Regions from separate parts of the Microvirgula sp. AG722 genome, predicted to be linked through region 3. Evidence: predicted binding sites of a transcription regulator. Region 3 holds the regulator's gene; each other region holds the start of a gene.

Region 1 (7,395 bases), on a different contig from region 3:
GACGCTGGCTTTGCTGGTAGGCCTCGTTCAGTTGCTGGCGCAGCGGTTCCGGCACCGGCGCGGCAAGCTGCCAGGCGGCGACCAGTTCCGGCTCGATCAGGTCACGTCGGGCGATGCACTCGATCAGCGCATCCCAGTCGCCGGCATCGGCCAGCGTCAGGCTCTCGGCGGTCAGGCCGCAGTACGCATCGAGTCGGGCAGCCAGCGTCGGCTCAGACGGCGATACCGCCATTGCGCCCCCCGTTGCTCCCCTTGCTGCGCACGTCACGGCCGATGATTTCCCAGGCACCGCGAATCTCGTCCAGCTGGCTGATGACTTCGGTCAGTGCTGCCTGATCGTTGCTCAGACCGGCATCCATCAAGCGCCGCTTCCAGTAGTCGTACAGCGAGGCCAGCTGGCTGGAAATCTGCCCGCCGGCCTGATGGTTCAACGCCATGTTCAGGCTGCCGATGATGTCGGTCGCCTTGTTCAGCTGCTGGCTCTTGCGGGAGAAATCCCCACTGGCAATGGACAGTGCCGCCTCGTGCAAGGAATCGATCGCCCCCCGGTACATCAGCTCGACCAGCTCGGCCGGATTGGCGCCCAGCACTTTCGCTTCCAGCGCGTCGGACTGATACGCCTTGACGAACTGCTGCATGTTTCTCGACACAGACACGTTACTTCCTTCCGCTACGGCAATGCCGGCGGAAACCGCCGGCACGTCGCCGTCTAGATCAAAAACCGTATGCTATCAGCTAATGCCCAGCATGCTCTTCATGTTGGCCAGAGACGACTGCATTTTGGTCAGCGATGCATCCAGTGCACCGTACTGCGCGCGCAGCCGCGCCTCGGTCTTCACCAGTTGCGCCGACATCAGTTCCTGCTTGCTGGTGTTCGCCTTCACGTTCGCGTCGAGCGTGCTCTTGCGGTTGGTAACCAGTCCCTTGTCCGGATCGGTCAGGGTATTGACCGTACTGGTCACCCCTTCCGCATTGCTGGCGAACGCGGCCTTGACCCCGTCAGCATCCTTGGCCAGCGCCTTGGTGAAGTCGGTCTTGTTGAACACCAGGCTGCCGCCGACACCGAGCTTGATGCCAAGACTGGCCAGCGGCGAATAGTCCGCCGGGCCCGGAGCGGCATTGGTCTTGTCGGTCGGCGCGGACACCGCAGCGTACAGCTGGTCCTTGACCGAGCGCAGCAGGCTGTCGTTGCCGAACGAACCGCTCTTCATCGATGTCAGTTGCGAGACGACGGCATTGTACGAGGTAACGAAATCGTCGACCTTCTTGGCGATCGCATCATCATCGCGCCCCACCGTCACCGATCCAATGCCTTCTTTTTGCAGGGTGAAGGTCAGACCGCCAATCACGCCCGAAACACTGTTGCTCTGACTGACGGCAGAGATGCCGTTGATGGTGAATTCGGCATTTTTCGGCGCCTTGGAGTCAGCCGCGTTCAATGCGGCACTGCCGCCGGTCAGCGAGGCAAAGCTGGTCGTCCCGATTACACCGTCGATCGCGCCAGTCTTCTGACCGCTGATCACCAGCCGTTGCTGGCCGGTCTTGTCGGTAATCGGCATTGCGGTCGCGCCGACACCGGCGCCATTGATTTTCGCCGCCAGCTCGGCCGGGGTCAGCTTGACCTCGCCGGTGCCGAGATTGACGGTCTTGCCATTGACGGTGATGGTCGCCGGGTCCGTGCCTGCGGTACCGAACGTCAGCTTGCCGTCGGTCATCCCACCCAGGTCGTACACGTCGGCCTGCGCGCTGGCCATCTGCGTCGTCTGGATCGCATAGGTGCCGTTGCTCGCCGTACCATCGGCCTTGACCGTGATGGCGGTCAGGTCACTGCTGGTTGCCGTGTTTGCATCGAGAAAATCGTAGCTGGACAGTTTCTGCGCAGCCGTCTTCAGGCTGGACAGTGCGGACGTCAGCTTGCCAATATCCGACACCTGCGTGTTGTACTTGCTTGCCTGCGTCTGCAGTTTGGTCAGCGGTTGCCGTTCAACCGACATCAGACCACTGACGATGCTTTCGATATTCAGGCCGGAGCCCGCGCCGGCGGCGGTAATGGAAGCCACGTTATTTCCTCTCGACTAGCCGCATGTCGTGCGATATGAACCGGCCGGACCTCGCCGACCGGACAGCCCGACATACGATCGGACCCGGCACGCCTGCATGATGAATGATGATATCCCGGATCAAGCCTTGTCCGAGAGCAGCAGCCCGCGCAGTTCGTCAAACACTTTGGCGAACTGGACGATCTGCTCATTGGGTATCTGGCGAATCACTTCATTGGTTTCGCGATTGACGACCTTGACCAGACGCATCTTGGTGTCTTCATCGACCGAGAACTCGAGATCGCTCTGCATGAGTTGCATGGTCTGATTGAACTGCTGGACCGACTTCTGCAGCGCATCAGGCTGCTGCTTCTGGTCCTTGGCGCGAGCGGCATCGGCGTCATTGCGCAAACTCTCGGCACTATGAACAGGCGCAACGGCGGTGCTGGTCAGCACGGGCGTCGCGGGCGCATGGCCGGCAAACTGCGGCAATGTGGACGGTTGCCGCGCGTCTGCGACAGCCGGCTGTATGGGTGTTGCCGAGGGGTTGATCTGCATGGATCTCTCCTGACGTCAATAGGCCCCGGACACAGACTGGCTGGCCGGGGCCCCGTTCACGCTACGGGGATCAGATCCCCGTCACCGAAATTACTTCAGCAGGGACAGCGCGGTCTGCGGCAGCTGGTTGGCTTGCGACAGCATGGCGGTACCAGCTTGCTGGATGATCTGGTTACGAGTCATCGTAGCAGTTTCCGAAGCGAAGTCGGCGTCAACGATACGGCTCTTCGAAGCCGAGATGTTTTCAACGTAGTTTTGCAGGTTGCTGACCACGGCGCTGAAGCGGTTTTGCGTGGCACCCAGGTCGGCGCGGGCGTTGGCCAGGGTCTTCAGGTCGTTGTCGAACTTGTTCAGCAGGGCACGGGCGGCGCTGTTGGTGCTCATGCTGGCTGCGGTAGCGGCAGCTTGCGAGAAGGCCAGAGCGGCGATGGTCACCTTGATCTGGTTGTCGCTCGAGCTGTTGGCGCCGACCTGGAAGTTGAAGCTCTTGGCAGCCGAACCGAACAGGGTCTTGCCGTTGAACTTGGTGCTGGACACCAGACGCTTGTTTTCCGCGCCCAGGGCATCCATTTCCTTCTTGATCTGGGTCAGGTTGGTCGTCGACACGGTGCTGTTCGACGCTTGCACAGTCAGTTCACGCATACGCTGCGTGTTTTCCTGAATTTGCGACAGCGCGCCTTCAGCGGTTTGCGCCAGCGAGATGCCGTCGTTCGCGTTACGGATAGCCTGGTTGCTACCGCGAACTTGCGAATCCATGCCCGAAGCGATGGCCAGACCGGCAGCATCGTCCTTGGCGCTGTTGACGCGCAGGCCAGACGACAGGCGTTGCAGGGAGGTCGACAGTGCGCTGCCCGAGGTGGTCAGGTTACGTTGCGCATTCAGCGACGAAATATTGGTGTTGACGTAGATTGCCATGATGATCTCCAAGCAGGCGACGGTTGTTCGGTGGGTTGGGTGCCGGTACTTCCTTCCGGGTCACATGCTTTATCGGAGCCAGTTGCGTTGGCTTTAGGGATGTTTTGCAAATTTTCTAGTTGGGCATCAAATTTGATTGCCACAGGCCGATAGAGTGACGGAACATTCGATCGGCACTGTCAGCCGAATCCGCCATAGAATGCCTTCCGGGTGAGACCATCTATATAGGTTTTACGCGCGCACTCCACTCCTGACCGAGAACATGATGTCCAACAGCAAGACCCCCGTCCCGACAATTTCCGATCTCGCCATCCTGAAAACGACTGCCGACCTGGCCGAACAGGGCCAGCTCCCCGAAGCGGAGGCCCTGCTGCACGAGCAGCTGGCACAGGACCCGGCCGACCCGGTGGCCTTGCTCGGGCTGGGACAACTGGCGGCGCATGCCGGGCTGGTGGATGATGCGCACGTGATTCTGGAAGCCGCGCTGATGGAAACCCGGGCCCGCTGGCCGGATCAGGGCAATGCGCCGCTGCAGGCGGAAATCCAGCGCAGCATCGCCCGCACCCATGACAGTACCGGCCAGATCTATCGTGGCGTATCGCACTGGCTGGACAGCCTGGTCTGCGAAGACACGCAGGAAGCCCGCGAAGCGCTGGCGCGCGCGCGCCAGGTCGACGACTCGAACAAGACCACGCTGTTCAAGGACATTCAGGCACCGGCCGGTCTGCTGGAGCAGGCCGAGCGGGTGTGCGGCGAAGAACTGGCCCGTCAGCCGGACGATGCCGAAGCCAGTTTCCAGCTCGGCAACGTCAAGCTGCTGCAGAAAAAATACGACGAAGCACTGCCGCTGCTCGAACGGGCCAGTCAGCGCCTGAGCGAGCGCGCCGATGTGTTCTACAGTCTGGCGCTAACCGCCATGGGCCTCGGCCAGACCGAGGCCGCCCGCGCCGCCCTGCTGCGCAGCCATGAGCTGGCGCCCAGCCTGGATACCTGCCTGGAACTCGGCATGTACTATGCGGCCCGTGGTGAACACGCCGAGGCCATCGACATGCTGCGCCTCGGCGCCCAGGACCATCCGGACGGCGCCGCCCTGCTCGCCGGCCTGCTGTCGCGCGAACGCCGCTATGACGAAGCGATTGCGGTAGCGCAGTACATCTGCGACAAGTTCCCGACCTCGGCGCGCTGCTGGGTGCTGCTCGGCCGCGCCCATTACACTGCCGGCGATCCCGAGCAGGCGATGTATGCACTGATGTTCGCCATCCACCTGGCGCCGGACGATGACGACATCCATACCGACCTCGGCTCGCTGCTGAGCAAGCTCAATGCCCATACCATGGCCGAAGTCGCCTACCGGCGCGCCATGGCGCTGAATCCGGAAAACCTGTGGGGCTATACCTCGCTGATCGCCTGCCTGTCGCAACAGCAGAAATACGATCAGGCGCACGACATTTTCGACCAGGCCGAAAGCAAGTGGCCGGACAACCCCGAGCTGTACCTGAACGTGTCGGTGGTCGAGTGCGAACAGGGCGATGTCGAAAAGGCATTCAGCTCGGTCCACCATGCCATCGAACAGAAGCTGATAGAACTGGCGGAACTGCCTCCGGAGCAGATGTTCGAGGAGAAAAAGGAACAGTACATGGTCGTCCATGACGCCCATGTCGCCCTGCTGGCCGCCCACGAGGCACTGACCCGGGCCGGTGTGCCGTTCTTCCTGATCGGCGGCACGTTGCTCGGCATCATCCGCGACGGCGACCTGTTGCCGTTCGACAAGGACATGGACTTCGGCCTGTGGTCGGATGTGTCGCGCGAAGCCATTGTCGGCGCTTTCAACGATGACCCCGATTTCATGGTGCCGGACACCATGCTCGACCCGAACGCCTGGGTGTCCGCGCTGCATCACAAGCCGACCGACATCATCATTGACATGTTCTTCTTCCACCGCGACGGCGACAGCTGCCTGGAGGGCTTCGACCGGGGTGCCATGAAGCTGCGCTGGCGCTATCGCGGTTTCGAACTGAAGCCCCTGCCCTTCCTCGGCGTCGAATTCCTGGCGCCGGAATCGCCGGAGCGCTTCTTCGAGGACATCTACGGCAGTGAATGGCGGATTCCGGACCCGGGCTTCGATGCGGTGGTCGCCGGCTACTGCCTGACGCCGGAATCGAAGGACCTGTGCAGCTTCTATGGCTATGAACGGCTGTTCTCGGCATTGCGCTCGCGACGCTGGGCCAAGACGATGTCCTACGCGAAACAGATCCGCAAATGGGGCCCCCACCCGATCCTGGACCAGGTCGAGGCCTTTATCCGCGAGCGGGATCTGGCATGAAAACCGTCCTGACTTACGGCACTTTCGATCTGTTCCATATCGGTCACCTGCGCCTGCTGGAACGCCTGAGTTCGCTCGGCGACCGGCTGGTGGTCGGGGTGTCGACCGACGAGTTCAACGCGACCAAGGGCAAGGCCACCTTCATTCCCTATGCGGAACGCGCCGAGATCGTCGCCAATATCCGCTGTGTGCACAGCGTCATTCCGGAAAACGACTGGGCGCAGAAGCGCCACGACATCGTCCGGCTGAAGGCGGACGTGCTCGGCATGGGGGACGACTGGGCCGGCAAGTTCGACGAGTTGAAGGACGCATGCGAGGTCATCTACCTGCCGCGTACCGCCGGCATCTCCAGCACCACGATCAAGGACACGCTGAAAGCGGTCGACAGGGACAACCTGCTCAAGATCAAGGATGCGCTGGGACTGCTGGAAAGCATTGTCAGGAACTTCGAATAGCGTCACGACGCTTCCCCCCAAGCTCGCCATGGCCGGTGCCGGCCTGGCGCTTCTTCCGAATACAGCAGGAATGGCTCAAAACATGAATGAACAGCAAGCCCAGCGACAGCAACTGCTCGAACAGGCAGAACAGGCCTTTGACAGCGGGCTGGTCGATCGTGCCGAAGAAAAATACCGGGAACTGCTTGCCGCTGACGACGGCAGCATTGATGGCTGGTTTGGTCTGGGCACCGTCCTGCTGCAAAAGAACCTGCATGCCGCCGCGGCCCGGGCACTGTCTGCAGCCCTGGACCGCCTGCGGGCCGGCGGCACGAACGATGATGGCGGCGTCGAAGCCCTGATCTGCTCCCGCATCGGCCTGGCCCACTATCAAATGGCCGGGGCGTCAGCCGCGCTGGGATGGTGGAAGCAGGCGCTGACGCTGTATCCGACCGCCGAAGTGGCAGGCTGGGTCAGGGAAGTCAGCCAGCAGTCGCCGAGCCTGGTCAGCGTCGTGATCCCGACCTACAACTATGCCCGCTACCTGCCGGAAACCATCGCTTCGGTATTCGCTCAGACCCACAAGAATATCCAGCTGATCATCATCAACGACGCGTCGACGGACAATACCGACGAGGTGATTGCCGAACTGCAGCAGCGCTACGATTTCGTCTATCTGAAAAACGAGGTCAACAAGGAGCGCAGCGCGTCGCTGAATATCGCGCACCAGTCGGTGCAGGGCGAATTCATCATCAGCCTGGATGCAGATGACCTGCTGCTGCCGGATGCCATTACCCTTCATCTGGAAAATCTGCAGCAGTATCCCGAAGCGGCCTTCAGCTACGGTGCCATCGATTTCCTGCTCTCCGACGGTACGACACGCCCGTCCGAGATGCCGCTTCACAGCGGCGAACTGTTCGACCTGCTGTTCATGGGCAACTTCATTCTGCCGCTGTCCGCGATGTACCGGGCTGCAGCCTGGCGCGCCACGGTCGGCTTCAATGAAAAGACCACCCTCCAGGACTGGGACATCTGGCTGAAACTGCTGCGCCAGGGACCGGCCCGGAGCATGAACAAGACGGTCGCCCACTATCGCCGCCATGCCGAGAGCGCCCACCAGAACAAG
Region 2 (7,395 bases), on a different contig from region 3:
GAGCTGGCAGCGGCCTGGTGCCAGGACACGCGCCGGGTCGCCGGCATGGTCCGTGCGTGCCAGGGCTGGGACGCGGTCGAGGCGTCGATCGCCGCCGGTCGCGGTCTGCTGTTCATCACCCCGCACCTCGGCGCCTACGACATCGCCGGCCGCTATCTGGCCAGCCGGCTGCCGGTGCCGCTGACCGCCATGTTCCGCCCGCCCAAGGTCAAGTGGCTGCAGCCGCTGATGCAGCGTGGCCGGATCCGCGACAACGGCAATACCGCACCGGCCACGCCGGCCGGCGTGCGCCAGATCATGAAGGCGCTGAAGCACGGCGAGGCGACCATCGTGCTGCCGGACCAGGTGCCTGGCAGCGGCGAAGGTCTGTGGGTGCCGTTCTTCGGCCAGTGGGCCTACACCATGACGCTGGCCTCGCGCCTCGGCGAGATGAAAGACGTCGACACCTATTTCTTCTACGGTCGCCGGCTGCAGATCGGCGAAGGCTTCGAGGTCCGCATCCGGCCGCTGAGCGTGCCGTTCACCGGCGACCGCTACCAGGACACCCGCCGCATCAATGCCGAGGTCGAGGCGCTGGTGCGTGAAGCGCCCGAACAATATTTGTGGGGCTACAGTCGTTTCAAACACCCGGCCGGCGCCGACGAGCGCCCGACCACGGACGTCCCTCTGGAGTAACCGCCACGTGCGTTTTGCCTTTTTCATTCTCTGGCTGCTGCATTTTCTGCCGCTGTCCGCCATCAATGCCATCGCCCGGCCGGTCGGCTGGCTTGCCTACCACCTGGTCGCGCCGCGTCGCCGCGTCGGCCGCCGCAACCTGGAGGCCTGCTTTCCCGACTGGACCCCGGCTGCACGCGACCGCCTGCTGCGCGATCACTTCCACGCCATGGCGCGCTTCATGCTCGAATACGGCATCGTCTGGTACTCCCCCGATGCACGCTTCAGGGAACTGGTCAGCTACAAGAACCTGCACTACCTGACCGACCTGAAGGACGAGAACGTCATCATCCTGTACCCGCACTTTGTCGGTTTTGAAATGTGCGTCTACCGGCTGAACCAGGATGTGCCGCTGGTCAGCATCTACGCGCGGCAGAAGAACGAAGTGCTCGACCGGCGCATCTACCAGGGCCGGCAGCGCTTCAGCAACGCCAAGATCATTTCCCGCACCGAAGGGCTGCGCCCGCTGCTGAAGGCGATGAAGGACCACACGCCACTGCTGTACCTGCCCGATCAGGACATGGGCGCCAAGGAAGCGGTTTTCGTGCCATTCTTCGGCGTACCGGCAGCCACCATTACCGCGATGAGCCGCATCGCCCGCCTGACCCGGGCCAGGATCGTGCCGGTCATCCCGCGCCGGGTCTCGCCGGACCGGTACGAACTGGAAGTCTTCCCGCCGTGGGACGACTTCCCGTGCGGCGACGAGACCGAGGACGCCGCCCGCATGAATGCGTTTATCGAAGCGCGCGTCCGCGAGCAGCCGGAGCAGTACTTCTGGCTGCACAAGCGCTTCAAGACCCGGCCGGACGGCGACAAGCCGTTCTACTGACATCACGCCCCGCGAAACGGAAGCCGCCATGATCGACCTGTACTACTGGACCACCCCGAACGGCCACAAGATCACCCTGTTCCTCGAGGAAACCGGTCTCGACTACACCATCAAGCCGATCAACATCGGCGCCGGTGAGCAGTTCGCGCCCGACTTCCTCGCCATCGCCCCGAACAACCGCATTCCGGCCATTGTCGACCACGCACCGGCCTTCGGCCGCGGCCCGGTCAGCGTGTTCGAATCCGGTGCGATCCTGATGTACCTGGCGGAGAAAACCGGCCAGCTGCTGCCGGCCGACCCGCACCGGCGGCTCGCCGCGACCGAATGGCTGTTCTGGCAGATGGGCGGCTTCGGGCCGATGCTTGGACAGAATCACCATTTCAGCCAGTTCGCACCCGAGAAAGTGCCGTACGCCATCGAGCGCTACCAGAAGGAAACCGAGCGCCTGTACGGCGTTCTCAACCGGCGTCTGGCACTGCACGAGTTTCTGGCCGACGAGTTCTCGATCGCCGACATCGCCTGCTACCCGTGGGCCGTGCCGCACCAGAAGCAGCACATCGATCTGGCCGACTATCCGCACGTGCAGCGCTGGTTTGACGCCATCGCCGCCCGACCGGCCACGGCCCGTGCCTACGCCCTGGCCGAAAAGGTGAATCCCGCCCGTTAGCTCTTGTATTCAAACCCGATAAGTGGCTATTGAAAACCGTTCTCACTCATGCAAGAATGAGAACGTATTTCATTCACTGGGTGGCCTCCATGTACGTGTGCGTGTGCAAAGCGGTAACCGATCGCCAGATACACAGGGCAGTCGAGAACGGTGCGTCCACCTTGCGCGAACTGGCCCAGGATCTCGGCGTCGCCACCCAGTGTGGAAAATGCGCGAAATGCGCCCATTCGGTGCTGTGCGAAGCGAAAGCGCAACAGCAATCGTCACGCCAGACTGTTCTGCTGCAGCCCATGGGCGCCCGCCTGCCACTGGCTGCCTGATCCCCCCCCCCCCCCCCATTCCTGTGCCCGCACTGACCCTTCGTGAGTGCGGGCATGGCTGTGTGTGCCGTAATGACTGATAATGCATGCTGGATTTCCGGATGGGAGAACACTATGCAAGGCAACCCGCAAGTCATTGCCGCCCTCAACGGCGTGCTCAAGTACCAGCTCACGGCGATCAATCAGTCATTCCTGCATGCCCGCATGGGCCGCAACTGGGGCTACAAGCTCCTCGACCGCGCCGAATACAAGTGGTCGATCAAGGCGATGAAGCACGCCGACGAAGTGATCGAACGCATCCTGTTCCTCGACGGCCTGCCCAACCTGCAGGAACTCGGCAAGCTGTTCATCGGTGAAACCGTGCCGGAAATGCTGTCCTGTGACGAGAAGCTGATCCACGGCGGCCTGGCCGACATGCGCAAGGCGATCGCACTGGCGGAAAGCGAGCAGGACTACGTGACCCGCGACATCGTGACCGAGCTGCTGGAAAGCGAAGAAGAGCAGCTGGACTGGACCGAAACCCATCTGGGCCTGATCGGCGCCGTCGGCCTGCCGAACTTCCTGCAAAGCCTGACCGGCGACAACGAATAAGGAGAACACCATGCAAGGCAGTGCAAAAGTCATTGGCGCCCTCAACCACCTTCTGGTTGGCGAGCTCGCCGCTCGCGACCAGTACTTCATTCACTCCCGCATGTATGAGGACTGGGGCTACGGCAAGCTGTTCGAGCGCATCGAGCACGAAATGCAGGAAGAAACCGAGCATGCGGCCTGGCTGATCCGCCGCATCCTGTTCCTTGGCGGCACGCCGGCCATGGTGCCGTCGGCACTGAATATCGGCAGCGATGTGCCGTCGATGATGAAAAGCGACCTCGAACTCGAATATCAGGTCGTCCGCGATGTCCGCGCAGCCATGGGGACCTGTGAACAGGAACATGATTACGTGAGCCGCGACATTCTGCTGAAGATGCTCGACGATACCGAAATGGACCATGCCCGCTGGCTGGAACAGCAGCTGCGCCATATCGACCAGATGGGTCTGGAAAACTATCTGCAGTCGAAGATCTGAAACGCAGTCACGGAAAAAGCGCCCCGCGGGGCGCTTTTTTCAATTCCGCCAGAGGCGGACGGGTCAGCCCAGGCGCATGCCACGGCGGTGCCAGAAATGGCGACCGACAAAGCCCGGGAAAGCGAACACCAGGAACAGCGCCAGATTGGTTACATAGAACTGCCAGTTCTGCGGATGCACGGCCGATTGCCGGGCCTCGAGACCGTAGGCCAGCACGGCGACCACACCGAACATCACCAGCAGTTCCAGCGCCTGCCAGCCGGCATGCTTGGCCCTGGCCAGCGTCACGACGCCGAACAGTTTCCTGGAGACAAAGGGAAGATTCGCCGCCAGAAAGGCAACCAGCAGCAGCGCGACAACGTTCCAGTTCATCGGGGGCAGCCCAAAATGAAAACAGCCGCCATCATGCCATAGACGGCGGCGTTCGGTGAGACGGGATCAGGCGGCGCCGAGGTTGCGGCCACCGCCGACAATGCTCTGCTTGCCGCCATCGCGGCCATAGGACAGCGTGCTGCCCTCGGACGACATCAGCGCCGAAAGCGCCTGATTGACATTCAGCAGGCGATCCGAGATCAGCTTGCCGTTCAGGTCATTGGCGGCACGGGCTTTTTCCGACACCAGTTCCAGGTGCTGCCAGATCGACAGCAGTTCCAGCCGGTCGGACAGCCAGCGGTACAGTGCCGTACGGCTGTCGATGCCGAAGGCGCGCAGTGCCTCGGCACGCAGACGGGCACTGTGATCGATCTGCTCAAGCAGCTCCAGCTTGCCGGAGGCGAACTTCTCGATATCGGCGATGTTGCCGCCGATCAGCGCACGCTGCTCTTCATCCAGCAGTTCGAGCATCTGTTCGAACTGCCGGGTTTCGGCAACGACCAACTCGGTCAGTGACTGGATCTGGGTATCGGTCATGAAGTGGACAACTTACAAAAAACGGAACGCTGTCAGCCCTGACTCTGCGTGGACAGCAGTTCCTGCGAGCTGCGGACCAGACCGTCGGCGATGCCTTCCGGATTGATCTTGTACTCGCCATTCGAAATGGCGGCTTTCAGCGACGCAACCTTCGCAGCATCAAAAGTCATTTCGCCGGCGCCGTCCTGGGCCAGCGACTGAATCTGGCTGGCAAGCGGGTTGATGGCCACACTCTCGCCGGCAGCAGACGGCGTCGTCAGCGACGGCTTGACCGGCTTGCTTCCGGCGTTGCCGCTCGGGGGTGCAGTATGCACCATGTTGGATTGGATTTTCATCGCATTGAGTCCGTGTATCGCCCTTGTTACAGCAGTTATCGACGGATTGTCATCCAGCTTTAGCCTTTATTGTCTTGCCGTTACACAGTAGATCATTTCTTCAATACCTGATGGCAACGCTGCCGTCCGCGCGTGCCGTCCCGCGCAGAATCCGGCCGTTCGGCATGCGCACGCCGACCGACTGGCCCTCGCTGCCGGCGGTCATTGCCACCCCCTGCGCGGACACATTGAATGCCGGGTTGTCCGCCACGATGCGGACCGGCTGCCCCTGGCGAACGACCAGCGGCAGGGCCAGCATTTCCCGCCGCAGCATGAGGCCCGGCACGACCGTGCGCGCCATCGGCTTGCCGACCACGTCCTCGATCCGGGCGAACGCGCCGAGCGGCACATTGCCGTCGCGCGATTCGACCAGCTCCAGGTCCTCGGCGACCAGCTTCTGCCCGGTGGCCACCGTGCGCTTGATCATGACCACGGTCTGGCTCGGAATCGCCCGCACCGGCAGCCGGATCGACCACTTCGGTGACACGCAGGAAATTTTCACTCCGCGGGCGGCCTCGCGGCCGGGACCATCCCAGGCATAGACCGGCGACGGGCAGGCAGGCAGGCCCAGCCTGCGGTCAAGCTGACCGTAGCTGAGCCGCACCGCCGCGCCCTGCCAGCCCTGCAGCGCGAACGCGCGCGCCTGCGCCTCGATCAGGGCGATGTCCTGGCGCGAGGCCAGGACCGGAAGTGCCGGGAAAACCGACAACAACAGAAACAGCGACAATCTGGACATGCGCGGATTGTAGCGTTCGAGCCGCCGCAGACTCAAACCCGCGACGGCCGGTCAGGCGTCGATGTGTTCGGACAGGTAGCGCTTGATCAGCTCGGCACTGGCATCGACCACCTCGACCCGCTTCGGCAGGGCTTCGATATTGTCCAGTCCGGCCGGTCGAGCCGGCTTGCGCCCCAGCGCCTCGACGATGGTGTCCTCGAACTTCGCCGCCTGCGCGGTTTCCAGGCACACCATCGGCACGCCGTCCTCCCGCCATTCCTCGCCGACCTTCAGCCCGTCGGCGGTATGGGTGTCGATCACCACGCCATAGCGGGCATCGGTGCGACGAATGGTCTCCAGCCGGTCGGCATGCGTGCTCTTGCCGGACTGGAAGCCGAAGTCGGCAATGCGGGCGAATGCCGGTGTGCCGGCCAGATCGAACCCTTCACCGGCATCCACCCGCGCCCACATCCCGGCTACGGCCTTCGGATCGCGGCCGACCAGATCGAACACGAAGCGCTCGAAGTTGCTGGCCTTGGAAATGTCCATCGACGGACTGGAAGTGATATGGGTATCGGCCGTGCCGCGCGGGCGGTAGCGGCCGGTACGGAAGAATTCGTCCAGCACGTCGTTTTCGTTGGTGGCAACCACCAGATGGCGGATCGGCAGCCCCATCATCCGCGCAATGTGACCGGCGCAGACATTGCCGAAGTTGCCCGACGGCACGCTGAAGCTGACCTGCTCGTCGTTGCCGGCCGTGGCAGCGAAATAGCCCTTGAAGTAGTACACCACCTGCGCCACGACCCGCGCCCAGTTGATCGAATTGACCGTGCCGATCTTGCGCCGGGCCTTGAACACGTGATCCCGGCTGACGGCCTTGACGATATCCTGGCAATCGTCGAACACGCCGCGCACCGCCAGATTGTGAATGTTGTCATCCTGCAGGCTGTACATCTGCGCCTGCTGGAACGGGCTCATCAGACCGTACGGGCTGAGCATGAACACGCGGATATTGTGCTTGCCGCGCATCGCGTACTCGGCGGCCGAACCGGTGTCACCGCTGGTGGCGCCGAGAATGTTCAGCGACTCGCCGCGCTGGCCGAGCACGTACTCGAACAGGTTGCCGAGGAACTGCATCGCCATGTCCTTGAACGCCAGAGTCGGGCCGTTGGACAGTTCGAGAATGCACAGGCCCGGTTCCAGCACTTTCAGCGGCGTGATGTCGGCCGAGCCGAACACGTCTTCGCGGTAGGTGTCGAACACGAGGCGGCGCAGGTCGTCGGCCGGAATGTCGTCGGCAAACAGGCGGATGATCTCGAAGGCCAGTTCCGGGTAGGACAGCGCACGCCATGTGTCGAGCGTCGCCCGGTCCACTTGCGGGTAGCTTTCCGGCAGGACCAGCCCGCCATCCGGGGCCAGGCCCATCAGCAGGATGTCGGAGAAAGGGGCCGGCGCCATGCCGCCACGGGTGCTGATATATTTCATGATGTCTGACTAAGGTTTGGGCTGCGGCAGCGCCAGCCCGAGGATGACGAGCGAACGGCGGACACCATCGAGTTCCGCCACATCGGGAAAGTGACCCCAGGTACTGAAGCCCCGGCGCTCGAACAGCGCCATGCTGGGGGTATTGTGCGCGAAGATGAAGCCGAGCAGCGTGCGGATGCCGAGCGCCGGACAGGCTTCGAGCGCGTAGTCGAGCGCCAGCCGGCCGAGACCGCGGCCGCGCGCGCTTTCGGCCAGATAGATGCTGACCTCGGCCGTCGCCGCGTAGGCCGGCCGGCCGTAGAACGCGCTGAGGCTG
Region 3 (7,395 bases):
GTGGTCGGGGCACGCAGCTAGTCTCACAGTGGGATAACGCCTTATGGTCGTCAAAAAGTTTTTCGGCAAAACCACTCGTGATGCACTGCGCCAGGTGCGTGACGAGCTGGGTACCGATGCCCTGATCCTCAGCAACCGCAGCGTGCCCGGCGGCGGCATCGAAATCATGGCGGTAGCCGACGCCGACGTGAACACGCTGGCGGCTTCGCTGGCCACCAACGTCAAGCACCCGCCGCGACATGGCGGCAGTGCGGCCGCCCTGCCGCCGAAATCGGCCAAGCCGTCCCCGGTCGCCAGCGCGCTGGCGCGCACCTATGCGCTGCCGGTCGAGCCGCTGGCCGAGCCGGTGGCGCGGATCATTCCGCCCAATGAGCCGGACACGTCGATCAAGCGTGTCGACTTCAGCCGCCTGATCGCCCGTGCCGAGGAGGCCGCCAATCGCGAGGAACCCGCCCGCGCCGAGCCGGCACCCCGCCCGGAAACGGCCCCGGCGGCAGAGGCAGCGCCGCGCGACAAGGCACCGGCCGAAGCGGCGCCGACCACGGTTCGCGCCGAGGCCAAGCTCGACGAGCTGGGCGACGAAATGCGCGAACTCAAGGCACTGCTGACCGCCCAGCTCGCCAGCCTGGCCTGGGCCAACCTCGAGGAATACCACCCGCGCCAGGCCGAGCTGTTCCGCCAGCTGCTTGCCGTCGGCATGAGCCCGGCACTGTGCCGCCAGCTGGTGGCCAAGCTGCCGGCGCACTTCGACGAAGCCGCCGCGCTGAAATGGGCAAAGTCGGCGCTGGCGCACAATCTGCGCGTGCTGCCGGAGGAAGAGGACATCATCGACAAGGGCGGTGTCTACGCGCTGGTCGGTCCGACCGGCGTCGGCAAGACCACCACCGTGGCCAAGCTAGCCGCCCGCGCCACCATCAAGCACGGTCCGGAATCGATCGCACTGATCTCGACCGACAGCTACCGGATCGGGGCCCAGGACCAGCTGAAGCTGTATGGCCGCATCCTTGGCGTGTCGGTCTACGCCGTCGACAACGAGGCCGACCTGCACCTGACGCTGGCCGACCTCGCCCACAAGAAACTGGTACTGATCGACTCGGTCGGCATGGGCCAGCGCGACAACCGCGTCAGCGAACAGACACGCATGTACGCGGCCGGCAAGCGGCCGGTGCGGCGCATCCTGCTGCTGTCGGCCAATGCCGCCGGTCATACGCTGCAGGATGTCATCACCCGCTATCAGGGCGAGGGCCTGGCCGGCTGCATCCTGTCCAAGGTCGACGAGGCGCCGACGCTCGGGGTCGGGCTGGACGTGGCAATCCGCCACCGGCTGCCGGTGCTGTACGTGACCAATGGTCAGCGGGTGCCGGAAGACCTGTACCTGTCCGATGCCAATTATCTGGTGGAACGCACGTTCCAGCCGTTGAAACAGCCGCGCGGACCGTTCTCGTACGAACCCGACGAGTACCGCATCCTGCAGGCGGCCCAGTGGGGCCAGACCGCATGACCCGCTTCGACGATCAGGCGGCCAGCCTGAGGCGACTGTCGCTCGGCAACGCGCTGTCGGCCAGCTTCGCCTTTCTCGGCGGGCGGGCGTCCGGTGTCACCACCCTGGTCGCCGAACTCGGCATCGCACTCGGCGTGACCCATGGCCGGCGGGTGCTGCTGCTCGACGGCCATGCCGGCCAGCCGCTGTTGCGCCGCTTCAACCTGTCGACGAGCGAGACGCTGGATACGGTCCTGTCGCAGCAACTGGCGCTGGATGCGGCCGTCAGCCCGCTCGGCGGCACCATCAACCTGCTCAATGGCTATGCGCGCCCGTCGGTGCTGGCCGCGCTGAGTGACGTCTCGGCCCACCGCGTGCAGAGCGAATATCTGGCCCTGACCCGCGACACCGAATTCGTGCTGATCGACGCCCCCACGCAGACGCCGCTGCTGGCGGCGGTGGCCGGCGATATCGTACTGGTGTTGTCGCCCGATCAGGACGGACTGACCGAGACGTACACTGCCGTCAAATACCTGGTCAGCGAGTTCGGCCGCCGCAAGTTCAACGTCCTGGTCAACCGTGTGCACAGTCTGGACGAGGCACAGCACTGGTTCTCCCGGCTGTCCACGGTAGCCAGCGAATACCTGCCGGTTTCGCTGCGCTGGGTCGGCTACGTGCCGGAAGACCACTGGGCCAAGCGGGCCACGGTGCTGAAGACGACGGCAGTCCAGTCGTTCGACACCAGCGAGATCGCCACCGCCGCCAACCAGCTCGCCCATGCCCTGCCACTGTGGGCCACCGGCTCCGGTGTCGCGCATGAACTGTTTTCCCGACTGTGTGATGCCGCACGGTTGCTCGAACCCGACCCGTCAGAAATCATCGTCTAGCTGTCAACTTATGAAACTTCGTCGTGCCTATCTTCCCGCAGACGCGTCGACAACCGTCGATGTGGCTACTCACGCGCCACTGGTCAGAAAGCTGGCCAGCATGATGGTCAGCCGGCTGCCGGCCAGCGTCGAGCTCGACGACCTGATCCAGGTCGGCATGATCGGCCTGCTCGAAGCGGCCCAGCAGTTCGATACCAGCCAGGGTGTGCTGTTCGAAACCTTCGCCAGCCAGCGCATACGCGGAGCCATGCTCGATGAACTGCGCCGCATCGACTGGCTGCCGCGCCAGGCGCGCCGCAACGCCAAGCAGATCGAGCAGGCGCTGACGGCACTGGAACAGGAGTTCGGCCGGGCCCCGCACGAGAGCGAGGTGGCGGAACGGCTGGAAATGAGCATCGACGAGTACCAGTCCATGCTGTACGACTGCAAGGGCCACCAGCTGGTCTACTACGAGGATTTCCGCCACGAAAGTGACGAAGGCAGCAGCACCCAGTTCATCGAGCATGTCGCCGGCCCCGAAGCGGAGACCCCGTTCGCGATGCTCGGTGACCAGCGTTTTCGCGAACACCTGGTCGCCGCCATCAAGGAGCTTCCGGAACGCGACCAGCTGGTGATGAATCTGTACTACGAGGAAGAACTGAACCTGAAGGAAATCGGCGCGGTGCTCGGCGTGACCGAGTCGCGCGTCTGCCAGCTGCACAGCCAGGCGGTATCGCGCCTGCGCGGCAAGCTGCGCAGCTGGATTTGACTGCCGCTTTTTGTGGGCACCTGCGTGGTGAGTGGCGTCGGTGCAGGCCCGACTGATTCAGTTCTTCGTGCCGCATTTTTGCGAGCACCTGCACCTTTGCAGACCGTCTCGGCTTTCAGGCCGCGCGCGACAGACCGTCCGGCCATTCCGCCAGTGACGACAGCGCGACGACATCACCGACCAGCACGATGGCCGGGCTGCCCAGGCCGGCCGCCAGCGCCTGTGCCGGCAGTTGCGCCAGCGTGGTCAGCAGTTGCTGCTGGTTCGGCGTGCTCGCCGACTGCACGACGGCCACCGGTGTCGTCGCCGGCAACCCGCCGGCCATCAGTCCGTCGCGGATACGGTCCAGCCGCTTCATGCCCATGTAGATTGCCAGTGTCAGCCCGGAACGGGCCAGTGCGGCCCAGTCCGGTTCGCCGCCATCCTGGGCATGGGCTGTCACGAAGGCCACGCCACGACAGCAGTCGCGATGGGTCAGCGGCACGCCGATCGCCGTTGCCGCCAGCATGCCGGCAGTCAGCCCGTTGACCACCTCGACCTCGATGCCGGCCGCGCGCAGCCACGCCGCCTCCTCGCCGCCCCGGCCGAACAGCATGGCGTCGCCGCCCTTGACCCGGGCAACGCGGCGCCCCTGGCGGGCATGGCGCAGCATCAGCCGGTTGATGAACGATTGCGGGGTGGAGCGGCAGCCGCCCCGCTTGCCGACCCGCACCAGCCGTGCGTCCGCCCTGGCCAGCGCCAGCACGTCGTCGCCGACCAGGTCATCGACCAGCCACACATCGGCCTCTCCAAGCACCCGGGCGGCTTTCAGCGTCATCAGTTCGGCATCGCCGGGACCGACCCCGACCAGCCAGACTTTGCCAGCGTTCATATGAATTCCTCATGCAGATGGACGCCACGATGTCAAAAACTGCGCCAAGTGGGAAAGGCTTTGTGGCGATATGCAAAGACGGGACAGGCAGGCAAAAAAAGGGCGTCGCATCCGCTTTCCGTGACTGGCACGGCAGGCGAATGGACGCCGCTGTCAAAGTGGCCGCAGGCACCGGAGTACCCTGGCCGGATTCAACACAACCCTGAGAGCCCCGCCGCCGGGGCTCGTCAATAACAAAGCATCAAGCGTGCCAGCCAGTCCGAATGCATGAAACAACTGAAAAACAGCGCTTGCAGTCCAATATAGCCGCGATTCCCCGCACTGTCGTGTTGCATTGCACCAAAAGCAGGCACGTTTGTCGGCACACGGCACGAACGCAAGCCGGTGCCGGCAGGCTACAATCGTTGCCCCGACCCTTCGTCCAGCCAGCTGCCATGACTATCCGCATCGTTTTTCTCGACCGCGCCAGCCTGCCCGCCGCCCTGCCGGCACCGGTCGCCTCGCACGAATGGATCGACCATCCGCATACCGAACCGGTCGATACCCTTGCCCGGCTGGCCGGAGCCCGCGTCGCCGTGGTCAACAAGCATGTGCTGGACGCCGCCACGCTGGCACAGCTTCCCGACCTGAAGCTGGTCGCCGTCTGCGCGACCGGGGTCAATAATGTCGACATTGACGCCTGCCGCCGGCTCGGCATCACCGTGTGCAATGTGCGCAATTACGGCGCCGACAGCGTGGCCGAGCATGCCTTCCTGCTGCTGCTGGCGCTGAAGCGCAATCTGCTCGCCTACCGCACCGACATGCTGGCCGGGCGCTGGCAGCAGTCATCGCAGTTCTGCCTGCTGTCGGCGCCGATCACCGATCTGGCCGGCCAGCGCCTGCTGGTGGCAGGCAGCGGCGATATCGGCAGCAATCTGGCGCAGAAGGCCCGCGCCTTCGGCATGGAAGTGTTCCAGCTTGAACATCGTGGTGCCGTTTCGGTCCGCCCCGGCTATCTGTCGTTCGACGAAGGGCTGGCCAGCGCCGACGCGCTGTCGCTGCACCTGCCGCTGAATGACGGTACCCGCGGCATGATCGGTGCGGCCGAGCTGGCGCGGATGAAACCGGGCTGCGTGCTGATCAACACCGCCCGCGGCGGGCTGGTCGACGAAGCGGCGCTGGTAGCCGCGCTGCGCGATGGCCCGCTGGCCGGCGCCGGCTTTGATGTGCTGAGCGAGGAGCCGCCAGTGAACGGCAACCCGCTGCTCGATGTCGAACTGCCGAACCTGATCGTGACGCCGCACGTGGCCTGGGCCAGCGGCCGCGCGATGACGACGATGGCGCGCATGCTGGTCGACAATATCGACGCCTGGCTGGCCGGCGTGCCGCGCAATGTGGTGGCCTGAAAGGAGATGGCATGCGCCTGACGCTCGACGCACTGCAGGTGCTGGACGCGATTGACCGCAAGGGGAGCTTCGCCGCCGCCGCCGAGGAACTGAACCGGGTGCCGTCGGCGGTCACCTATGCCGTGCAGAAGCTGGAGCAGGACCTCGACGTGCTGCTGTTCGACCGCGGCGGCCATCGCGCGCGGCTGACGCCGGTCGGCCAGACCCTGCTGCGCGACGGTCGCTATCTGCTCGATGCGGCGTTTTCGCTCGAGCAGCGCGTCAAGCAGCTAGCGCGCGGCTGGGAAACCGAACTGGTCATCGCCTGCGGCGACTGGGTGCCGGTGACCCGGCTGTACCCGCTGGTCAGGGAGTTCGACGCCATCAATGCCGGCACGCGGATCAAGTTCCTGCACGAAGTCTTCGGCGGCGCCTGGGACGCGCTGATCAGCAAGCGGGCCCATCTCGCCATTGGCGCTTCCGAAGCAGCCCCGACCGGCGTCTTCAGCCGGCAGATGGGCCATGCCGACTTCCTGTTCGCCGTTGCCCCCGACCATCCGCTGGCGCAGGAGGCGCAGCCGCTGCCGCCGCACGTGATCCGTCGCTTCCGCGCCGTGGTCGCCGCCGACAGCTCGCGCACCCTGGCACCACGCACCTCGGCCCTGCTGTCCGGGCAGGACACGCTGACCGTGCCGAGACTGGAAGACAAGCTGGCCGCGCAGATTGCCGGTCTCGGTGTCGGCTTCCTGCCGGCACAACTGGCGCATGATGCGCTGGAACGGGGCGACCTGGTGGAGCTGCTGCTGGAAGAACCGCTGCACAGCACGCCGATTTCCTATGCCTGGGCCGAAAAACGCCCGGCCCGTGCGCTGTCGTGGTGGCTGAAGCGACTGGCTGAACCCGATATGCCGGATCGGCTGCTGCTGCCATGAACACTCCCGGCGCGACCCTCATCGCCATCCCGGGCCAGTCAGAACGACTGGACTGGGTGCGCGAGCGACTGGACCACCAGGGTCTGGCCGCGATGCGGGTCACGGCGCCGCCGGTCGGCGACGCCACGCTGCTGATTGGCGACGCCACCGGCTGGAACTGGCTGTGTGCGGCCCCTCCCGCCCCCGGACCGCGCTGCTTTGTCGATGTCTCCGGTGACTGGTTCGGGCAGATCGCGGCCCGGGCCGCGCAGGCCGCCGCCTTCCGCTGCACCTATCTGGAACTGGCCGGCCCCTGGCACCCCTGCGGTGCCACGCTCGGCTTCGGACTGGCGGTCGGCAGCGACGACCCGGCCGCCATTGATACCTGCCGTCCGCTGCTGGACGCACTGGCACCGACGGCCGGGCTGTTCGCCGTGGTCGGTCGCGCCGGCGCGGCCAGCTTCAGCTACGGCATCGCCGAAGCAGTACGCCATCTTTGGCTGAGCCAGCTCGCTCCGTGGTCAACCCTGTCACCGGAAACCCTGGACGTCACCCACTGGGTGGATCGCCTGCGCCAGCACGACACCCAGCTCGAACCGCTGCTGACCGCCGCACAATGCTGGCGCAGACTGTCGCCGCCGGACGAGGGCCCGCCCCCTTTTGCCGATGCGCTGGCCGACTGGCTGATTGCCTGCCTGCCGCTGGCCAGCGAGATGGATCGCCGCCTGGCCGTCTGGCTGCAACAGGCGGCGGACAGCAGCACTCAGCCGGCGTGAACCGGCGGCAGCAGCGCATCGAGCGGCAAGTCCGGCAGCCGCAGCGCCGGGTCCTGACGGTAGAAACGAACCATTTGCTCGTACACCGCCGGATAATCGCGACGCACCCAGTGCGGCGCCTCAAAGAAATATTCTGACAGGACGGCAAAGAATTCGGCCGGTGCCTCGCTGGCGTACGGGTCCAGCCAGCCATCCCGCCCGTGATCGACATCGTGGCAGAAGCGCTCATAGGCACGGCCGAAAGCATCCGACCAGTCGCGGGCATGCATGCCGGCATGCAGCGGCGGACAGCCGTTGGCAGTGCCGTCCAGCATGTCGAGTTTGTGCGCACACTCATGGATGACCACATTCCAGCCAT
Region 4 (7,395 bases), on a different contig from region 3:
TCCATCGCATGCTGGCCATAGCGTTCGGGCAGATTGGTCAGCGCGTCCTGATCGGACACGCCATCGGGCAACGAAAAGTGATTCAGCCCGGCCACGCCGGCCACCGGATCGCGCAGGCACACCGACACGCAGGACCCCAGCACCGTCACCAGCAGCATGTCGCGATTGGTGGCAATGAACTCGCCCGGCAGCACCTTGGCCGCCTCGAGCTGGAAATTGGCGTCGTAGTAGGAGGCTCCTGGCATGGCTGCACTGGTCTTGGTATTGCCTGTGTTCATGGTGGTCTCGCATGTGGCCGCAAGCGGACACCGGGCCGGAGACCGGTCCGCGGCTGCGGGAAGAACGGTCACTGCCGCCCTGCCGGCAAGGCAATGACATCCGTATGGCTTGTCTAGATATAGACCAGTGGAATCCCGCTGCGCGATCCCTTCGCGGTGCCCGCTTGCATTCAGTCGTCGGCCAGCGGCAGGGACAGCACGAAACACGCCCCCGGTGCATGGCGCGCATCCAGCCGCAACTGTCCGCCCTGCTGCTGCGCCACCCGGGCAGCAATGGCCAGCCCGAGACCGGTACCCTCGCTGCGCGTGGTAAAGAACGGCTCGAAAATGCGCGAGGCGATCTCGGCCGGCACGCCCGGTCCCTGGTCGCTGACGGCGAATTCGACGCCGGCCTCTCCGCGGCGGACCGCCAGTGAGACCTCGCTGCCCGGGGACGAGTAGGCGAACGCATTCTCGATCAGGCTGACCAGAGCGCTGACCAGCGCCCTGGCATCGGCCCGTACCCGCGTCACGCCCGTGTCCTGCCGGCAGGCAAACGTCACGGCGCGGGCGCGGGCTCCGGCCAGCACCGCATGCTCGACCTCGTCCAGCACGTCGGCCACGGCGACGTCGTGCAACTCGAACGCCTCGCCGCGCACATAGCCGAGCGTGTCGCGGATCAGGCCTTCGAGCTGGCGCAGACGGTCCAGCGCCTTGCCGGCAAAGCGTTCCCGGTCTTCCCGGCCCAGTGGTTCGCGGGCCAGATTGGCGGTGTAGAGCATGGCGGTGGCCAGCGGCGTGCGCAGCTGATGCGCCAGCGATGCCGCCATCTGCCCCATCGCCACCAGTCGCTCCTGATCGGCCAGTTGCCGCGCCAGCGCCTGCTGGCGCGAGATGTCGTGCAGCAGCACGATGGTCGAACCGTCCGGCAGCGGACGCTGCTCGACAATGACTTCACGCGGCGCGGCCCCGGATGGCAGCAGCCAGGCGTCGCCGACATCCGCCGGTGTCATCGCGGCCGATACCTGCGCCCAGTCCAGTCCGGTCCAGTCGGCCCCGGCCATGTCCTGCGCCGCCGGATTCTGCCGCAGCACGGTGCCGTCTGCCGCCAGCTCGACCACGCCGGCCGGCAGCGCGTCGAGCAGCAGCGCCAGCCGCTCGGCCAGGCTGGCACGCTGCGCGCTCTGGCTGGCCAGCGCCAGATTGGCCATCTCCAGTTGCGCCGACAGGGTCGCCAGTTGCTTCTGCAGATCGGAGTACGCGTGGATCAGTTCACCGGACGCGCGGCTGAACAGACCGAACGCCTCTTTCAGCTGCTGCACGTCAGGAGAATTCTCCTGTGGACCGAGTTGATGATTCTCATGGCTCATGGCAGCCCCTATGACAGCACTAAGGGAAATGTGGTAGTAATCTACTCAGGAAATGTTCCGCACAACTGCGAGAAAAATCCTAACGAACGTCTAGAGTCACTTATGATTCTGCAGTTGTTGTCGATAGTATTCCTGACAGCCCCCCGGGCTGGCGATTTGAATTTGCAAAGATGAGCGGAGCACCTTGTGTCTGAACTACTGAAAAGCATTGACGCGCGAACCAAACTCGCGGGTGCAAACAAGCTGGAGATCCTGCTTTTCTCGCTAGGGGTCGACCAGCGGACCGGCCGTAAGGAAACTTACGGCATCAATGTATTCAAGGTCCGTGAAGTGATGCGCACCCCCGAGATCACGACGGCGCCGGAAATGGCCAGCTCGGTCGAAGGCATGGTCAGCCTGCGCGGTCACCTCGTTCCGGTCATCGACCTGGCGAAGTATACCGGCGTGATCACCGAGAAGACCCCGGAAGTCATGATCGTGACCGAGTACAACGGCCACACCCAGGGCTTCCTGGTCGAGGCGGTCGATACCATCCTGCGCCTGGACTGGTCGGCGATGCGCGTGCCGCCGGAAATGATCTCGAACCGCATGGGCGGTCTGGTCACCGCCGTGACCGAGCTCGACAACAATAATCTGGTGATGATGATTGACGTCGAGCGCGTACTGGCCGAGACCACCGATATCGACGACTCGTTCCAGTTCGTCAATATCGAGCCGATCAAGGAATCGCGGATGGTGTTCTTCGCCGACGACTCCGCCGTGGCCCGCAAGCAGATCGAGAAGACGCTGCAGGCGATGAACGTGAATTACGCATACGCAATCAACGGTCGCCGCGCCTGGGAAGAGCTGCAGCGCATGGCCAGTCAGGCCGAGCAGGCAGAGAAGCCGTTGAAGGATATGGTGAACCTGGTGCTGACCGACGTTGAAATGCCGGAAATGGACGGGTTCCTGCTGACCAAGATGATCAAGAGCGACCCGCGCTTCGCCGGCATTCCGGTGCTGATGCACTCGTCGCTGTCTGGTCAGTCGAACCAGCGTTTAGGCCAGTCGGTCGGTGTCGACGACTATGTGTCGAAATTCGAGCCGCAGAAGCTGTCGCTGAAGATGCGCGAATTGCTGAAGCTCTGACCCTGCTACGAGAATAATGGCCATGCAAGACATATCCCTGATCGATAACATCGATGCGCGCACCAAGCTCGCCGGCTCGAACAAGATGGAAGTCCTCCTGTTCTCGCTCGGCACCCGCGAAACCTTCGGCATCAACGTGTTCAAGGTGCGCGAAGTGTCGCAGACGCCGGAAATCACCAAGTCGCCGAACATGCCGTTCGGTGTCGAGGGCGTGATTTCCCTGCGCGGCAACATCATCCCGGTCATCTCGCTGGCCCGCTTTACCGGCGCGCAGGATGCGGACACCCACAAGTACGAATCGATGATCGTCACCGAATTCAACAAGAGCACGCAAGCGTTCCTGGTGGAGTCGGTCGACCGCATCATCCGCATCGACTGGGACCGGATGAAGGCGCCGGACAACATGATGCCGCAGGGACAGGCCATGATTACCGCCGTCTCCGAACTGGACGACGGCAAACTGGTTTCCATCCTCGACGTCGAGCAGATCCTGGCCAGCGTCGTCGGTGAAACCCGCATCCCCGACATTCCCAAGGCCGGCACCGGCAGCGATGAATTCATTTTCTTCGTCGACGACTCGGTGGTCGCCCGCAAGGAAATCACCCAGGTGCTCGACAAGATGGAAGTCAAATACCATCAGGCCACCAATGGCCGCGAGGCCTGGGAACGACTGCAGGCCTTCGCCAACCGTCCGTGGATGGATGGCGCCACGCTGCACGACACACTGAAACTGATCCTGGTCGATGCCGAAATGCCGGAAATGGATGGCTACGTTCTGACCCGGCACATCAAGGGCGACAAGCGCTTCGCCAATATTCCGGTGGTCATGCACTCGTCGCTGTCGTCCAATGCCAACCGGGCGATGGGCTCGAGCGTCGGCGTCGACAACTACGTCGCCAAGTTCGAACCCGCGCTGCTGGCGGAAACGATGTTGCCGTACCTGCAACGCTGAGCGCAGCATTCGCAGTGAGCGCCGCCATCGTTACGATCCGGCTCGACCCACGGTCTACCAGACAGAACCGGCTCCGGGCCCATGACCGGCAGCTTTGACAAAGCCACACATACGCAGGACAACGCCCCATGATCGAGGCAGCAGACAAGAACACACGCTTTCTGGTCGTCGACGATTTCTCGACGATGCGACGCATCCTCCGCAATCTGCTCAAGGAGTTGGGTTTCACCAACGTCGATGAAGCCGAGGACGGCCAGGCCGCGCTGCACAAGCTCAGAAGCCAGACATTCGATTTCGTCGTGTCCGACTGGAACATGCCGAACATGACTGGCATCGAGCTTCTGCGCAATGTACGCGCCGACGCCCAGCTCAAGCATCTCCCCTTCCTGATGATTACGGCGGAGGCGAAGCGCGAGAACATCATCGAAGCGGCCCAGGCCGGCGCTTCGGGCTACATCGTCAAACCCTTTACCGCTGCCACATTGGAAGAAAAGCTGGGCAAAGTCTTCCAGAGCGTGGCCAAGTAAGCAGAAAACCGAGGGAGGCTACGTGCCGGATAATCACTTGGAAAACGGCGATTCGCCCGAACTCGAGGCCCTGTTCGATCGTGTCGCTCACGACACGCATGTACAGGAAGCCCCGGCCGCGCCGATCGCTGCCGTCGTGCCCGCCCCATCAGCAGATGGCGACAGCGCCGAATTGCAGGCACTGTTTGACAGTGTCGCCGCCGCACCCGTTGCGCCACCCGTCGTACCGACGCCCGCCCCCGACCTGAGTGCCGCCGGCGACAGCCCGGAACTCGAAGCGCTGTTCGACAGCGTGGCCGCCAGCGTGGCCCCGGTCGCGCCCCCGCCCCCGGTCGTCGCGCAGGTGACCGCCGCCGGCGACAGCCCGGAACTCGAGGCGCTGTTCGACAGCGTGGCCAGCCAGGCCGCGGTCAGCGCAGACGCGCCAGCCGCTGCGGCACCCGTTGCCTCCGCTGACAACATGTATTCGCGAGTGGGCCAGCTGACCCGCAAGCTGCATGATGCGCTGCACGAACTCGGCTACGACAAATCCCTCGAACGCGCCGCCAGTGCCATTCCCGACGCGAAAGACCGGCTGTCCTATATCGCCACGCTGACGGAAAACGCCGCCGAGCGCGTGCTGAACGCCACCGACCGCGCGCAACCGCACCAGACCCGTCTGGAGAGCGGCGCCGCTGCCCTCGCCAGCGACTGGGACAAGGTGTTTGCCAACCAGTCGTCGCTGGAAGCCTTCAAGGCACTGGCGAAGTCGACGCGCGGCTACCTGGCCGAAGTGCCCGAACATACGCATGCCACGTCTTCCGAGCTGATGGAAATCGTCATGGCGCAGGACTTCCAGGATCTGACGGGTCAGGTGATCAAGAAGGTCGTGGAGATGGTCCAGCACATGGAGCAGGAACTGCTGTCGTTCCTGATGGAATACCAGCCGGAAATCAAGCCGGACCCGACCGAGCTCCACTCGCTGGAAAACGGCCCGGTCGTCAATCCGGCCAACCGCACCGACGTGGTAACCGACCAGAAGCAGGTCGACGACCTGCTGGCAAGTCTGGGTTTCTGATGCATACTGCATACACAACACTTTTCTCGCAGAGGCTGTCATGAGCGACTTCGCCGGAATGGAAGAACTGCTTCAGGATTTCCTGACAGAGTCTCTCGAATTGCTGTCCGATGTGGACAACAAACTGGTTGAACTGGAAAAGCGTCCCAACGACAAGGGACTGCTGAACGACATTTTCCGGGGCTTCCATACCATCAAGGGCGGTGGCGGTTTCCTGAACGCCACCCCGCTGGTGAATCTGTGCCACCGCACGGAAAACCTGTTCGACAAGCTGCGCAATGGCGAGCTGACGCTGTCCAGCGAGATCATGGACGTGATCCTCGACGCCACCGGCGTGGTTCGCGACATGTTCAGCTACATGGCGCAGGGCCGCATGCCGTCGCCGGCCGATCCGGCCATCCTGTCCAATCTCGACGCCGCACTGGCCGGACAGACGCCTGCCGTTGCGGCAGCGGCCCCGGCAGCGCCGGCCGCCCCGGCCGCCCCGGGCGAGCCGAACTGGCAGCAGCTGTACCAGGCCGTCGTCGTACCGGCAGACAGCGTCGCGCAGATTGCCGGTGGCGGTACGGCTGTCGTGCCGACCTCGGCCCCGGTGGCGCCAGCCCCCGCTCCGGCACCAGCCCCGGTGCCGGCCGCCCGCGATCGTGCGCCGGCCAAGGCCAATACCCAGGTCGCCGCACCGCAGGAAACCACCATCCGGATCGATACCCACCGTCTCGACCAGGTGCTGAACCTGTCCGGTGAAATCGGCCTGACCAAGAACCGCCTGACCACGATCCGTACCGAGATCATGCAGGGCAACCTTGGCACGAACACGCTGCGTGCACTTGACGAAGCGGTCAGCCAGCTCGACCTGCTGGTCGGCGACCTGCAGAACGCGGTCATGAAGACGCGGATGCAGCCGATCGGCCGCCTGTTCCAGAAGTACCCGCGACTGGCCCGCGATCTGGCCCGCCAGCTCGGCAAGGAAGTGGAACTGGTGCTGTCCGGTGAGGAAACCGAACTCGACAAGACCATGATCGAGGATCTGAACGATCCGCTGGTCCACCTGGTGCGCAACGCGGTCGACCACGGTACCGAATCCACCGAGGAGCGCATTGCCGCCGGCAAGCCGGTCAAGAGTATCGTGCAGTTGTCCGCCCGTCAGGTCGGTGACCACATCGTCATCGAAATCGTCGACGACGGTCGCGGCATGCGTGCCGACATGCTGCGCAAGAAGGCCGTCGACAAGGGCCTGATCGACAGCGAAACCGCACAGGCACTGGACGACAAGCAGGCACTGCAACTGATTTTCCTGCCCGGTTTCTCGACCAAGGACCAGATTTCCAGCGTCTCCGGTCGTGGCGTCGGCATGGACGTGGTGCGGACCAACATCCAGCGCCTGAACGGCCGCATCGACATCACCTCGGTGCCGGGCGAAGGCACCCGCCTCAGCGTCTCGCTGCCGCTGACGCTGGCCATCCTGCCGGTGCTGGTGGTCAAGGTCTGCCAGCAGGCCTTTGCCGTGCCGCTGGCCATGGTGCGCGAGATCATCCCGATCGACCCGAACAGCATCCAGGAAGTCTCGGCCCGCCCGACCATCGTCGTCCGCGACGAGATCCTGCCGGTGCGCGGTCTGGCCGACCTGCTCGGCTGGCCGGCAACCCAGGAGCCGGCATTCGGCGTACTGATGCAGTCGGCGGAGAAGACCTTCATCCTCGCCATCGACGCTTTCGTCGGTCGGGACGATGTGGTGATCAAGCCGCTGCAGAACATCCGTCCGAAGGGGGTGGCCGGTGCCACGCTGTCCGGCGATGGAGCCGTGGTGCTGGTGCTGGACATGGAAGGTCTGCTGTCGGCCGAGTCCAAGGAAAAGGGCGGCCATCTGAGCCCGGCCCTGCTCGACCTGGCCATCTGACCGGCCCCGGGAGATCACCGCTTCGCCGGCGATCTCCCGGCCGTTTCCCCGTCCCGCACCGCTGCGGGACGCTGTCGTTTGCCTTCCAGTGATTTCAGCAGAGTCGCCATGCAACCCTCCCCGGCCTTTATCGGTCGCCAGCCGGTCCTGAACCGGAACCAGCAGATCATCGGTTACCAGTTGCTGTTCCGCCCGGCAGCAACCGGG

Evidence for each region. The regulator FliA, encoded in region 3, starts transcription of late flagellar genes. The targets are predictions, from matches to a motif close to GCTAAAGNTNNNNNNNNNNCNGCCGATAAT.
Region 1: the regulator FliA is predicted to act here: its motif matches at 3,581-3,610, upstream of DFO50_RS00155 (flagellin).
Region 2: the regulator FliA is predicted to act here: its motif matches at 4,875-4,904, upstream of flgM (flagellar biosynthesis anti-sigma factor FlgM).
Region 4: the regulator FliA is predicted to act here: its motif matches at 1,726-1,755, upstream of DFO50_RS00695 (chemotaxis protein).

What each region holds. Positions count from the first base shown of each region.
Region 1 covers NZ_QLTJ01000001.1:25,656-33,050, forward strand. The annotation lists gene DFO50_RS00135 (flagellar protein FliT) at 1-232, opposite strand, end outside; gene fliS (flagellar export chaperone FliS) at 213-656, opposite strand; gene fliD (flagellar filament capping protein FliD) at 732-2,060, opposite strand; gene DFO50_RS00150 (flagellar protein FlaG) at 2,181-2,597, opposite strand; gene DFO50_RS00155 (flagellin) at 2,688-3,512, opposite strand; gene DFO50_RS00160 (lipopolysaccharide assembly protein LapB) at 3,775-5,835, shown strand; gene DFO50_RS00165 (adenylyltransferase/cytidyltransferase family protein) at 5,832-6,290, shown strand; gene DFO50_RS00170 (glycosyltransferase family 2 protein) at 6,373-7,395, shown strand, end outside.
Region 2 covers NZ_QLTJ01000001.1:139,308-146,702, forward strand. The annotation lists gene DFO50_RS00620 (lysophospholipid acyltransferase family protein) at 1-675, shown strand, start outside; gene DFO50_RS00625 (lipid A biosynthesis lauroyl acyltransferase) at 683-1,543, shown strand; gene DFO50_RS00630 (glutathione binding-like protein) at 1,572-2,210, shown strand; gene DFO50_RS00635 (bacterioferritin-associated ferredoxin) at 2,300-2,530, shown strand; gene bfr (bacterioferritin) at 2,645-3,121, shown strand; gene bfr (bacterioferritin) at 3,132-3,596, shown strand; gene DFO50_RS00650 (DUF2818 family protein) at 3,660-3,968, opposite strand; gene DFO50_RS00655 (flagella synthesis protein FlgN) at 4,035-4,505, opposite strand; gene flgM (flagellar biosynthesis anti-sigma factor FlgM) at 4,538-4,840, opposite strand; gene flgA (flagellar basal body P-ring formation chaperone FlgA) at 4,941-5,615, opposite strand; gene thrC (threonine synthase) at 5,667-7,079, opposite strand; gene DFO50_RS00675 (GNAT family N-acetyltransferase) at 7,089-7,395, opposite strand, start outside.
Region 3 covers NZ_QLTJ01000024.1:6,485-13,879, reverse strand. The annotation lists gene flhA (flagellar biosynthesis protein FlhA) at 1-21, shown strand, start outside; gene flhF (flagellar biosynthesis protein FlhF) at 44-1,501, shown strand; gene DFO50_RS17775 (hypothetical protein) at 1,498-2,367, shown strand; gene DFO50_RS17770 (RNA polymerase sigma factor FliA) at 2,378-3,115, shown strand; gene cobA (uroporphyrinogen-III C-methyltransferase) at 3,231-3,986, opposite strand; gene DFO50_RS17760 (D-2-hydroxyacid dehydrogenase) at 4,421-5,371, shown strand; gene DFO50_RS17755 (LysR family transcriptional regulator) at 5,383-6,282, shown strand; gene DFO50_RS17750 (hypothetical protein) at 6,279-7,037, shown strand; gene DFO50_RS17745 (zinc-dependent peptidase) at 7,025-7,395, opposite strand, start outside.
Region 4 covers NZ_QLTJ01000001.1:148,704-156,098, forward strand. The annotation lists gene cheD (chemoreceptor glutamine deamidase CheD) at 1-278, opposite strand, end outside; gene DFO50_RS00690 (PAS domain-containing sensor histidine kinase) at 449-1,579, opposite strand; gene DFO50_RS00695 (chemotaxis protein) at 1,814-2,755, shown strand; gene DFO50_RS00700 (chemotaxis protein) at 2,772-3,707, shown strand; gene cheY (chemotaxis response regulator CheY) at 3,836-4,234, shown strand; gene cheZ (protein phosphatase CheZ) at 4,272-5,291, shown strand; gene DFO50_RS00715 (chemotaxis protein CheA) at 5,332-7,188, shown strand; gene DFO50_RS00720 (EAL and HDOD domain-containing protein) at 7,297-7,395, shown strand, end outside.